Azoarcus sp. CIB: one gene and its partners. Each later gene encodes a partner of the first gene's protein in a complex. Links are inferred from orthologs where the notes say so. Each region holds a gene or a part of one and is shown in the gene's direction. Other genes may lie near its edges. The genes, in order: frdA, sdhD and sdhC.

Region 1 (3,906 bases):
CGCGAGGAGGCTGGTGACGATGAGACTGGGGATGAACTGCACGACCGAACCGGTGCGCAGGTCGAAGCTCGGGCAGAAACGCTTCTGGTACAGCGTGCCGACGGTGATGCCGGCCAGCGCCGCAAGGGCCGGCGCAAGCTTCCAGCCCAGCTCCGCCGCCGAGACGCCCACCGCGACTTTATTGCTCACCACCAGCGTGACGCCGACGAAGCCCAGCACGAGCCCGCCCCATTGGCGTCGCGTGACCCGCTCGCCCAGCAGCCAGCCGGCCCCAAGGGCGGTCAGCAGCGGCTGCATCCCGACCACCAGGGCGGACACCCCTGCGGGCAGGCCGCGGTCGATCGACATGAACACCCCGCCGAGATAGGTCGCCTGCACCAGCAGGCCGGCCACCCCGATGTGCATGACCTGGCGCCAGTCGCGCGGCCACGGAGCGCGCATGGCGAACGCCAGTGCGCCCATCAGCGTGATGACCAGCACGTAGCGGGTGCTCAGGAAGGTCAGCGGCTGGGCGAAAGGCAGGCCGAATTTTGCCCCGATGAAGCCGGTGCTCCACAGCAGGACGAAGAGGAGGGGGGCTGCGGCGGTCAGGCGGGGATGGAGGAAGGCCATGGCGTGTCGGGAGCGTGCGTGTGCGGGCCCGGCAGGGCGAAAGTCGCCCATCTTACCTGCACGTTGATGCGTGCGCGTCGTCGCTGAATCGCCGTCCGATGAATTTTCTCGCATGTCGGGCGTTTCGAGACCATGTCCGCATTGTAGGCATGTGGGGTGGGAGTTACACTGGATTGCAACAACGTCATAGTTCGATTGGTGACGTTGGTATATAAGAAGAATATTGTGGTTTCCGCGCCCGAAAGGCGGGTCGATTTCCTTTCGGTCGCAGGAGCCGGTCTTCCGGAGCCCGCGGCATTGCCGGGCCCGCCGAAAGGGGGAAAGCGTCATGGATGCCTGGAAGGCAGACGTCGCCATCGTCGGTGCAGGCGGAGCCGGCCTGCGGGCCGCGATCGCAGTCGCCGAGTCCGACCCGTCGCTGAAGATCGCGCTGGTCTCCAAGGTCTACCCGATGCGCAGCCACACGGTGGCGGCCGAGGGCGGATCGGCCGGCGTCGTGCAGGCTCACGACAGCCTAGAGCACCACTTCCACGACACCGTCGCCGGGGGCGACTGGCTGTGCGAGCAGGACGTGGTCGAGGACTTCGTCGCGCGCTGCACCGAGGAGATGGTGCAGCTCGAGCACTGGGGCTGTCCGTGGAGCCGCAAGGCCGACGGCCATATCAACGTGCGCGCCTTCGGCGGCATGAAGATCGAACGCACGTGGTTCGCCGCCGACAAGACCGGCTTCCACATGTTGCACACCCTGTTCCAGACCTCGATCAAGTACCCGTCGATCCGGCGCTTCGACGAGCATTTCTGCCTCGACCTGGTCGTCGAGGACGGCCGCGTGCAGGGCGTCGTGGTCGTCGACATCGCCTCGCGCCGCTTCACGCTGATCCAGGCCAATGCGGTGATCCTCGCCACCGGCGGTGCCGGGCGCGTGTTCCGCGAGAACACCAACGGCGGCATCGTCACCGGCGACGGCATGGCGCTCGCCTACCGCCACGGCGTGCCGCTGCGCGACATGGAGTTCGTCCAGTACCACCCCACCTGCATGCCCGGCACCGGCCTGTTGTTCACCGAGGCCTGTCGCGGCGAGGGCGGCTTCCTGCTGAACCGGGACGGCTACCGCTACCTGCAGGACTACGGCCTCGGGCCGGCCGAGCCGACGCCGCGCAACAAGGCGATGGAACTGGGGCCCCGCGACCGCCTGAGTCAGGCCTTCTGGTACGAGCAGAAGAATGGCCGCACGATAGACGGCCCGCACGGGCCGGTCGTGCACCTCGACCTGCGCCATCTCGGCGAAGCCAAACTGCGCGAGCGCCTGCCGCAGATCTACGAGCTCGCCGAGGAGTTCCTCGGCGTCGATCCGGCGCAGACGCCGATCCCGGTGCGGCCCGCGGTGCATTACACGATGGGCGGCATCCTCGTCGATGGGCGGTGTGCCGCGCCGCTGCCCGGCCTGTACGCGGCCGGCGAATGTTCGAGCGTGGGCATCCACGGCGCCAACCGCCTCGGCTCCAATTCGCTTGCGGAACTGTGCGTGTTCGGCAAGACGGCCGGCGTCGCGGCCGCCGCCTTCGCGCAGTCGATGGCGCACGGTCCCGCAGACGTGCTGCTGAAACAGGCCGCGGCGTCGCAGCAGCGCGCGCTCGACCTCGTGACCAACACATCCGGCACAGAGCGCATCGCCACTCTGCGCAAGGAGATGGCGCAGAGCATGGAGGACGGGTGCGGCATCTACCGCGAGGCGCGCAGCATGCAGGCGACCTGTGACAAGCTCGCCGAACTGCGCGAGCGCTATCGCAAGGTCAGGGTCGAGGACACGTCGAGCGTGTGGAACACCGAATGGCTGCTCGCGATCGAGCTCGGCTATCAGCTCGAAGTCGCACAGGCGATGGCGTGGTCCGCCCTCGAGCGCCGCGAGTCGCGCGGCGCGCATCAGCGTCTCGATGGCTATGGCGAGCGCGACGACGTCAATTTCCTCAGGCATTCGCTGGCGTTTCACACCGGCGCCGACGCGCCGCGCATCGGCTACGGCGACGTGAAGATCACCCGCTCTGCGCCGGGTACGCGCGCCTACGGCGCCGCCGGCGAGAAGGCCGAGAAGGCGGAACAGGAGCGGGCCGCACAGCCCGGTCCGGCAGGGGAGGCGCACCGTGGCTGATACGAGCGATACCGGCAAGCGCATCCGCATCGAAGTCCTGCGCTATCGCCCCGAGCAGGACGAGCAGCCCTTCCTGCAAGGCTACGACGTGCCCTTCACCGACGACATGTCGGTGCTGCAGGGCCTGCAGTACATCAAGGACTGGCTCGACGGCACGCTGAGCTTCCGCTGGTCGTGCCGCATGGCGATCTGCGGCAGCTGCGGGATGATGATAGATGGCGAGCCTCGCCTCGCGTGCAAGACCTTCCTGCGCGATTTTCCTGCCGGCAGCGTGCGCGTCGAGGCGCTCGCGCACTTCCCGATCGAGCGCGACCTCGTGATCCGGATGGACGATTTCCTCGCCAAGCTCGAAAGCATCAAGCCCTACATCATCCCGAAGGAAGCGCGAAGCCTCGCGCAAGGCGAGTACCTGCAGACGCCCGCCCAGCTCGATGTGTACGAGCAGTTCAGTTCCTGCATCAACTGCCTGCTGTGCTACGCCGCGTGTCCCCAGTACGGTTTGAATCCGGACTTCGTGGGGCCGGGCATCATGGCCCTGCTGCACCGCTACAACGCTGATTCGCGCGACGGCGGCGCAGCAGCGCGCATGGAAGTGGCCGGATCGGAAGCGGGGGTCTTCAACTGCACCGCGGTCGGCTACTGCTCCGAGGTGTGTCCGAAGCACGTCGATCCCGCCAACGCGGTCAACCAGAACAAGACGCGCGCGGCAGGGGACTATTTCCTGAGATTCATCACCCCGAAGGGAGGCGCGAAATGAGCACGTCCGATCCGCGCCGTCCCTACGTGCGCCCAATGGCCGGCTGGTGGCGCCGCAATCCCTTCTTCGTCGAATACATGGTGCATGAGGCGACCGCACTCTTCGTCGCAGCCTATGCCCTCGTGCTGCTGGTCGGGCTGCTGCGGCTCGCGCAGGGCGAAGCGGCATGGAACGGGTGGCTGGAGGCGCTGCGCAGCCCCGTGGCGCTCGTATTCCACGTCGCGCTGCTGGCCGCCTTCGCGTACCACTGCTGGACCTGGTTCCGCATCATGCCCAAGACCATGCCGCCCCTCGTCATCCGCGGCAAGCGCGTCGCCCCGGGCGTGATCACGGCCTGCGGCGTGGCAGCGACGGTGGTCTGCAGTCTCGTCGTGTTGATCGCGGCGTG
Region 2 (3,911 bases), 1.6 Mb from region 1 along the record:
GGGAGATGGTAGAAGCAAGTGTGGTGCGTGTCAATGAATGTCACTTGTCTTATATAAGACACTAGACCGATAATGGACGCTTCAAAAATTTTGTGATGAAATGCGCCCATGGCACAGGAATCCCCAACCTTCAGTCCGCTTTACCGGCAGATCAAAAGCCTGATTCTTCAGGCTCTTGAGTCGGGCGAATGGCGTCCCGGGCAGGTGATTCCGAGCGAGCAGGAGCTCGCCTCGCGATTCAGCGTTTCCCAAGGGACGGTTCGCAAGGCCATCGACGAGATGGCGGCCGAGAACCTTCTCGTGCGCAAGCAGGGCAAAGGCACCTTCGTCGCGTCGCATAACGATCCGCGCGCACTGTTCCGTTTCCTGCGTCTCGTTCCGATGGATGGCGATCTCGCCCATCCCCAGAGCGTGCCGATGGACTGCTGGCGCGCCAAGGCGGGGCAAGAGGCTTCGCGCATGCTCGGCATCGAGCAGGGCGAACCCATCATCATCGTGCGGCGCCTGCTCAGGTTTGCGCAAAAGCCCGTGGTGATCGACGAGATCTATCTGCCTGGCGAGATTTTCCAGGGCTTGACCCTCGAGGTGCTGCAGAGCTGGAACGGTTCGCTCTACAGCCTGTTCGAAACTCGCTTCGGGTTGCGCATGATTCGTGCGCAGGAGCGGATTCGCGCTGTCGCGGCCGACCGCTCGACGAGCGAGACGCTGCGCGTGCAGGAGGGGACGCCTCTTCTGTCGGTTGAGCGGGTGACGTACACCTATGGCGATAAGCCGGTTGAATGGCGGCGCGGTCTATATTCCACCGCCGAGCATTTCTATCTGAATGAACTGAATTGAGCGCGCGGAGCGGCGGAATGACTACGTTCCGCGTATATAATTCTCGCGCTTTGCAAGTTGGGAGAACCGCGTCGGGCAACCGTCGCCAAACTAGGGGTAAAACAATATGTCAGAAGCCATAGCGCGAAAGCAGCGGCCCAAATTCTTGGCCCTGCACGAAATCCGGCTCCCGTTGCCGGGTATCGTTTCCATTCTTCATCGGGTTAGCGGTGCGGGGCTGTTCCTGATGCTGCCGTTCCTCTTGTACCTGCTCGATCGCAGCCTCGCTTCGCCGGAGTCCTTTGCAGCGTACAAGAGCGTTGTCGGCAATCCTCTCGTCAAGATTCTCCTGCTGGGCTTGCTCTGGGCCTACGTGCATCACTTCTGCGCGGGCATTCGCTTCCTTCTGCTCGATCTTCACAAGGGCATCGACCTCCAGTCTGCCCGTAACAGCTCGCGCATCGTGCTGGTCGTCAGCATTGCGCTGACCGTGATCATTGGGGTGAAGCTATGGTAAATCGTATCGTCGTCGGTGCTCACTATGGCCTGCGCGACTGGATTGCGCAGCGCGCAACCGCGCTGTTCATGGTGATCTTCACCGTTCTGTTCGCAGCGGCTGCGCTCGGTCTGCCCGAGATGACCTACCAGACGTGGTCCGGCCTGTTCCGCAACGGCATCGTGCGGTTCTTCGCGTTCCTGTTTTTCCTGGCGCTCTTCTATCACGCCTGGATCGGGGTGCGTGACATCTTCATGGACTACATCAAGCCGGTCGGCGTGCGTCTGGCCCTGCATCTTGTAACGGTTTTCCTGCTCGTCGGCTACGCCGGGTGGGCAGCGCAGATTCTTTGGAGGCTGTAAGCGTGACTGTCGCTAAGCGTACTTTTGACGCAGTTATCGTTGGCGCCGGCGGTGCCGGTCTGCGTGCGGCCCTGCAACTTTCCGAGGCTGGTCTGAAGACCGCCGTGCTGACCAAGGTCTTTCCTACCCGGTCGCATACCGTCGCTGCCCAGGGTGGCGTTGCCGCATCGCTGGGCAACTCGACGGAAGACAACTGGCACTGGCACATGTACGACACCGTCAAGGGGTCGGACTGGCTGGGCGACCAGGATGCCATCGAATTCATGTGCCGCAAGGCCAACGAGGTGGTCGTCGAACTCGAACACTACGGCATGCCCTTCGATCGCACCGATAACGGCAAGATCTACCAACGTCCGTTCGGTGGTCATTCGCAGAACTACGGCCAGTCGCCCGTGTCGCGTTCCTGTGCAGCGGCGGACCGTACTGGTCACGCGATGCTGCACGCGCTTTACCAGCGCAACGTTCGCGCGAACACCCAGTTCTTCGTCGAGTGGATCGCGCTCGATCTGATTCGCGACCAGGACGGCGATGTCGTCGGTGTAACCGCGCTCGAGCTCGAAACCGGCGAAGTGTCGATCTTCCATGCGAAGGCGACTATTTTCGCGACCGGCGGCGCCGGGCGTATTTTCCATAGTTCGACCAACGCGTTCATCAATACCGGTGACGGCGTCGGTATGGCCGCTCGTGCGGGCATCCCGCTCGAGGATATGGAATTCTGGCAATTCCACCCGACCGGCGTTGCGGGCGCGGGAGTGCTGATCACCGAGGGCGTGCGTGGCGAAGGCGGTATCCTGCGTAATGCCGCCGGCGAGCGCTTCATGGAGCGCTACGCACCCAACCTGAAGGATCTGGCTTCGCGCGACGTCGTGTCCCGTTCGATGGTCACCGAAATCAATGAAGGCCGTGGTTGCGGTCCGGACAAGGATCACGTGCTGCTTGACATCACGCACCTGTCGCCCGAGACGATCATGAAGCGTCTGCCCGGCATCCGCGAGATCTCGATCCAGTTTGCCGGCGTCGATCCGATCAAGGCCCCGATCCCCGTCGTCCCGACCTGCCACTACCAGATGGGCGGCATCCCGACGAACTACAAGGGTCAGGTGGTCGTGCCGAAGGACGGCGAGCCGAATTCCCCGGTCGTCGGCTTCTACGCAGCCGGCGAATGTGCATGCGCCTCGGTGCATGGTGCGAACCGCCTCGGCACCAATTCGCTGCTCGACCTGCTCGTGTTCGGCAAGTCCGCCGGCGAATCCGTTGTCGACGACATCCAGAGCGGCAACCTGTCGCTGAAGCCTCTGCCGGCCGATGCCGCGGGCGCTTCGCTGGCGCGGATTTCCCGTCTCGAGAACCAGAGCGGCGGCGAGAGTGTCGCCGAAGTCGGAAACGCAATGCGCCGCACCATGCAGAAGCATGCCGGCGTGTTCCGCTTCGACAATCTGCTCAAGGAAGGCGTGACCGCAATTCTGGACGTCGCTGAGCGCTCGAAGCGTACGGAGATCAAGGACAAATCCAAGGTCTGGAACACGGCGCGCATGGAGGCGCTGGAGCTCGACAACCTGATCGAAGTTGCAAAAGCCACGATGATTTCGGCCGAGGCCCGCAAGGAATCGCGCGGCGCACACGTGCGCGACGACGCGCCGGACACGGCGGAATTCCCGAACGGCCGCAACGACAATGAATGGCTCAAGCACTCACTGTGGTACCGCGAAGGCAATCGCCTCGATTACAAGCCGGTCACCATGAAGCCGCTGTCGCACGACGTCGAGCCGATCGCGCTCGCCAAGCGCACCTACTAAGCGCGGGAGAGATAATTAAATGAGCAAGCGTACTGTTCACTTCAAGATGTACCGTTACGATCCCGATCGTGACGAGAAGCCCTACATGCAGGACATCAGCGTCGAACTCGAAGAGTCCGACAAGAAGCTCCTCGATGCGCTCGTGCGTCTCAAGGCCAAGGACGATTCGATGTCGTTCCGCCGTTCGTGCCGCGAAGGCGTGTGCGGGTCGGACGCGATGAACATCAACGGCAAGAACGGGCTGGCGTGCCTGACGGACATCGACAAGCTGGCCCAACCGATCGTGCTGCGTCCGCTGCCGGGTCTGCCGGTCATCCGCGACCTGATCGTGGACATGACCCAGTTTTTCAAGCAGTACCACTCGATCAAGCCCTATCTGGTCAACAATTCGCCGGCGCCCGAACGCGAGCGCCTGCAGTCGCCGGAAGAACGGGAAGAGCT
Region 3 (3,733 bases), 1.6 Mb from region 1 along the record:
ATGTCGGCAACAGCAGCGCGCTCGTCTTCGAGCTCGGCGAGGGTCTTGTTGATCTTCTCGCGCGAGTACTCGTCGATCTCGAGCCCCTGGATGATCTTGAATTCGCCGTTCTTGCACTCGCAGGGGAAGCCGAACACGACGCCGGCCGGAATGCCGTAGGAACCATCGGACGGAACGCCCATCGTCACCCAGTCGTCCGAGCCGAGGGCCCAGTCGCGCATGTGGTCGATCGCTGCGTTCGCCGCCGAAGCAGCGGACGACAAGCCGCGCGCGTCGATGATTGCGGCGCCGCGCTTGCCGACCGTCGGCAGGAAGACGTCGTTGTTCCAGGCGTGGTCATTGACGAGCGCCTTGATGGAGTCGCCGTTCGACGTGCAGAAGCGATAGTCCGCGTACATCGAGGGCGAGTGGTTGCCCCACACGACCAGCTTCCGCAGGCTCGACACCGTGCGGCCGGTCTTGGCAGCAAGCTGCGACAGAGCGCGGTTATGGTCCAGACGCAGCATGCCGTGGTAGTTGTTCGGATTCGTGCGGCCGACCTTCTTGGCAGCGGCAGCGGCAATGTAGGCATTGGTGTTGCAGGGGTTGCCGACGACGAGAACCTTGACGGTCTCCTTGGCGTTCTCGGCAATCGCCTTACCCTGAACGGTGAAGATTGCGCCGTTCGCGGTGAGGAGGTCGGCGCGTTCCATGCCGGGGCCGCGCGGACGGGCACCGACGAGCAGGCAGTAGTCAGCATCCTTGAATGCGACGTTCGGATCGTCGGTCGCAACCATGCCGGCGAGCAGCGGGAAGGCGCAGTCTTCCAGCTCCATCATCACGCCCTTGACCGCCTTCTGGGCCTGCGGCAGATCGAGCAGTTGCAGGATCACGGGCTGATCTTTGCCCAGCATTTCGCCGCTGGCAATGCGGAACAGCAGGCTGTATCCGATCTGGCCGGCAGCGCCGGTAACGGCGACACGGATGGGGGCTTTGCTCATCTGAGTACTCCCTCTAAAGCGAATTGAAGAGAAGACGGTTTTGATTCTAGATCTTGCGCCCGCGATTGCAGCTCGGCGTTCGACTTTGGACAACCGGAAATCGGTTTCCGGGGCGGGGAGATGGTAGAAGCAAGTGTGGTGCGTGTCAATGAATGTCACTTGTCTTATATAAGACACTAGACCGATAATGGACGCTTCAAAAATTTTGTGATGAAATGCGCCCATGGCACAGGAATCCCCAACCTTCAGTCCGCTTTACCGGCAGATCAAAAGCCTGATTCTTCAGGCTCTTGAGTCGGGCGAATGGCGTCCCGGGCAGGTGATTCCGAGCGAGCAGGAGCTCGCCTCGCGATTCAGCGTTTCCCAAGGGACGGTTCGCAAGGCCATCGACGAGATGGCGGCCGAGAACCTTCTCGTGCGCAAGCAGGGCAAAGGCACCTTCGTCGCGTCGCATAACGATCCGCGCGCACTGTTCCGTTTCCTGCGTCTCGTTCCGATGGATGGCGATCTCGCCCATCCCCAGAGCGTGCCGATGGACTGCTGGCGCGCCAAGGCGGGGCAAGAGGCTTCGCGCATGCTCGGCATCGAGCAGGGCGAACCCATCATCATCGTGCGGCGCCTGCTCAGGTTTGCGCAAAAGCCCGTGGTGATCGACGAGATCTATCTGCCTGGCGAGATTTTCCAGGGCTTGACCCTCGAGGTGCTGCAGAGCTGGAACGGTTCGCTCTACAGCCTGTTCGAAACTCGCTTCGGGTTGCGCATGATTCGTGCGCAGGAGCGGATTCGCGCTGTCGCGGCCGACCGCTCGACGAGCGAGACGCTGCGCGTGCAGGAGGGGACGCCTCTTCTGTCGGTTGAGCGGGTGACGTACACCTATGGCGATAAGCCGGTTGAATGGCGGCGCGGTCTATATTCCACCGCCGAGCATTTCTATCTGAATGAACTGAATTGAGCGCGCGGAGCGGCGGAATGACTACGTTCCGCGTATATAATTCTCGCGCTTTGCAAGTTGGGAGAACCGCGTCGGGCAACCGTCGCCAAACTAGGGGTAAAACAATATGTCAGAAGCCATAGCGCGAAAGCAGCGGCCCAAATTCTTGGCCCTGCACGAAATCCGGCTCCCGTTGCCGGGTATCGTTTCCATTCTTCATCGGGTTAGCGGTGCGGGGCTGTTCCTGATGCTGCCGTTCCTCTTGTACCTGCTCGATCGCAGCCTCGCTTCGCCGGAGTCCTTTGCAGCGTACAAGAGCGTTGTCGGCAATCCTCTCGTCAAGATTCTCCTGCTGGGCTTGCTCTGGGCCTACGTGCATCACTTCTGCGCGGGCATTCGCTTCCTTCTGCTCGATCTTCACAAGGGCATCGACCTCCAGTCTGCCCGTAACAGCTCGCGCATCGTGCTGGTCGTCAGCATTGCGCTGACCGTGATCATTGGGGTGAAGCTATGGTAAATCGTATCGTCGTCGGTGCTCACTATGGCCTGCGCGACTGGATTGCGCAGCGCGCAACCGCGCTGTTCATGGTGATCTTCACCGTTCTGTTCGCAGCGGCTGCGCTCGGTCTGCCCGAGATGACCTACCAGACGTGGTCCGGCCTGTTCCGCAACGGCATCGTGCGGTTCTTCGCGTTCCTGTTTTTCCTGGCGCTCTTCTATCACGCCTGGATCGGGGTGCGTGACATCTTCATGGACTACATCAAGCCGGTCGGCGTGCGTCTGGCCCTGCATCTTGTAACGGTTTTCCTGCTCGTCGGCTACGCCGGGTGGGCAGCGCAGATTCTTTGGAGGCTGTAAGCGTGACTGTCGCTAAGCGTACTTTTGACGCAGTTATCGTTGGCGCCGGCGGTGCCGGTCTGCGTGCGGCCCTGCAACTTTCCGAGGCTGGTCTGAAGACCGCCGTGCTGACCAAGGTCTTTCCTACCCGGTCGCATACCGTCGCTGCCCAGGGTGGCGTTGCCGCATCGCTGGGCAACTCGACGGAAGACAACTGGCACTGGCACATGTACGACACCGTCAAGGGGTCGGACTGGCTGGGCGACCAGGATGCCATCGAATTCATGTGCCGCAAGGCCAACGAGGTGGTCGTCGAACTCGAACACTACGGCATGCCCTTCGATCGCACCGATAACGGCAAGATCTACCAACGTCCGTTCGGTGGTCATTCGCAGAACTACGGCCAGTCGCCCGTGTCGCGTTCCTGTGCAGCGGCGGACCGTACTGGTCACGCGATGCTGCACGCGCTTTACCAGCGCAACGTTCGCGCGAACACCCAGTTCTTCGTCGAGTGGATCGCGCTCGATCTGATTCGCGACCAGGACGGCGATGTCGTCGGTGTAACCGCGCTCGAGCTCGAAACCGGCGAAGTGTCGATCTTCCATGCGAAGGCGACTATTTTCGCGACCGGCGGCGCCGGGCGTATTTTCCATAGTTCGACCAACGCGTTCATCAATACCGGTGACGGCGTCGGTATGGCCGCTCGTGCGGGCATCCCGCTCGAGGATATGGAATTCTGGCAATTCCACCCGACCGGCGTTGCGGGCGCGGGAGTGCTGATCACCGAGGGCGTGCGTGGCGAAGGCGGTATCCTGCGTAATGCCGCCGGCGAGCGCTTCATGGAGCGCTACGCACCCAACCTGAAGGATCTGGCTTCGCGCGACGTCGTGTCCCGTTCGATGGTCACCGAAATCAATGAAGGCCGTGGTTGCGGTCCGGACAAGGATCACGTGCTGCTTGACATCACGCACCTGTCGCCCGAGAC

Evidence for each region.
Region 2: frdA (region 1) and sdhD share a complex: the UniProt entries of both Escherichia coli proteins name them as parts of the enzyme complex. The link is inferred for Azoarcus sp. CIB from one-to-one orthologs.
Region 3: frdA (region 1) and sdhC share a complex: the UniProt entries of both Escherichia coli proteins name them as parts of the enzyme complex. The link is inferred for Azoarcus sp. CIB from one-to-one orthologs.

The regions. Positions count from the first base shown.
Region 1 is NZ_CP011072.1:534,095-538,000, forward strand. Bases 356-3,350 are described here. They hold frdA (fumarate reductase (quinol) flavoprotein subunit), read left to right. Parts: upstream 356-940; coding sequence 941-2,761; downstream 2,762-3,350. Other genes in these bases: AzCIB_RS02195 (DMT family transporter), read right to left, coding at 356-612; AzCIB_RS02205 (succinate dehydrogenase/fumarate reductase iron-sulfur subunit), read left to right, coding at 2,754-3,350. Outside these bases: more of AzCIB_RS02195, read right to left, coding at 1-355; more of AzCIB_RS02205, read left to right, coding at 3,351-3,518; AzCIB_RS02210 (fumarate reductase subunit C), read left to right, coding at 3,515-3,906. UniProt on the Escherichia coli protein: Two distinct, membrane-bound, FAD-containing enzymes are responsible for the catalysis of fumarate and succinate interconversion; fumarate reductase is used during anaerobic growth, and succinate dehydrogenase is used during aerobic growth.
Region 2 is NZ_CP011072.1:2,089,521-2,093,431, reverse strand. What follows is about bases 1-3,000. They hold sdhD (succinate dehydrogenase, hydrophobic membrane anchor protein), read left to right. Parts: upstream 1-1,326; coding sequence 1,327-1,674; downstream 1,675-3,000. Other genes in these bases: sdhA (succinate dehydrogenase flavoprotein subunit), read left to right, coding at 1,677-3,000; sdhC (succinate dehydrogenase, cytochrome b556 subunit), read left to right, coding at 944-1,333; AzCIB_RS09245 (GntR family transcriptional regulator), read left to right, coding at 109-837. Outside these bases: more of sdhA, read left to right, coding at 3,001-3,470; AzCIB_RS09225 (succinate dehydrogenase iron-sulfur subunit), read left to right, coding at 3,490-3,911. UniProt on the Escherichia coli protein: Membrane-anchoring subunit of succinate dehydrogenase (SDH).
Region 3 is NZ_CP011072.1:2,090,794-2,094,526, reverse strand. What follows is about bases 912-3,733. They hold sdhC (succinate dehydrogenase, cytochrome b556 subunit), read left to right. Parts: upstream 912-2,038; coding sequence 2,039-2,428; downstream 2,429-3,733. Other genes in these bases: sdhA (succinate dehydrogenase flavoprotein subunit), read left to right, coding at 2,772-3,733; sdhD (succinate dehydrogenase, hydrophobic membrane anchor protein), read left to right, coding at 2,422-2,769; AzCIB_RS09245 (GntR family transcriptional regulator), read left to right, coding at 1,204-1,932; AzCIB_RS09250 (malate dehydrogenase), read right to left, coding at 912-980. Outside these bases: more of AzCIB_RS09250, read right to left, coding at 1-911. UniProt on the Escherichia coli protein: Membrane-anchoring subunit of succinate dehydrogenase (SDH).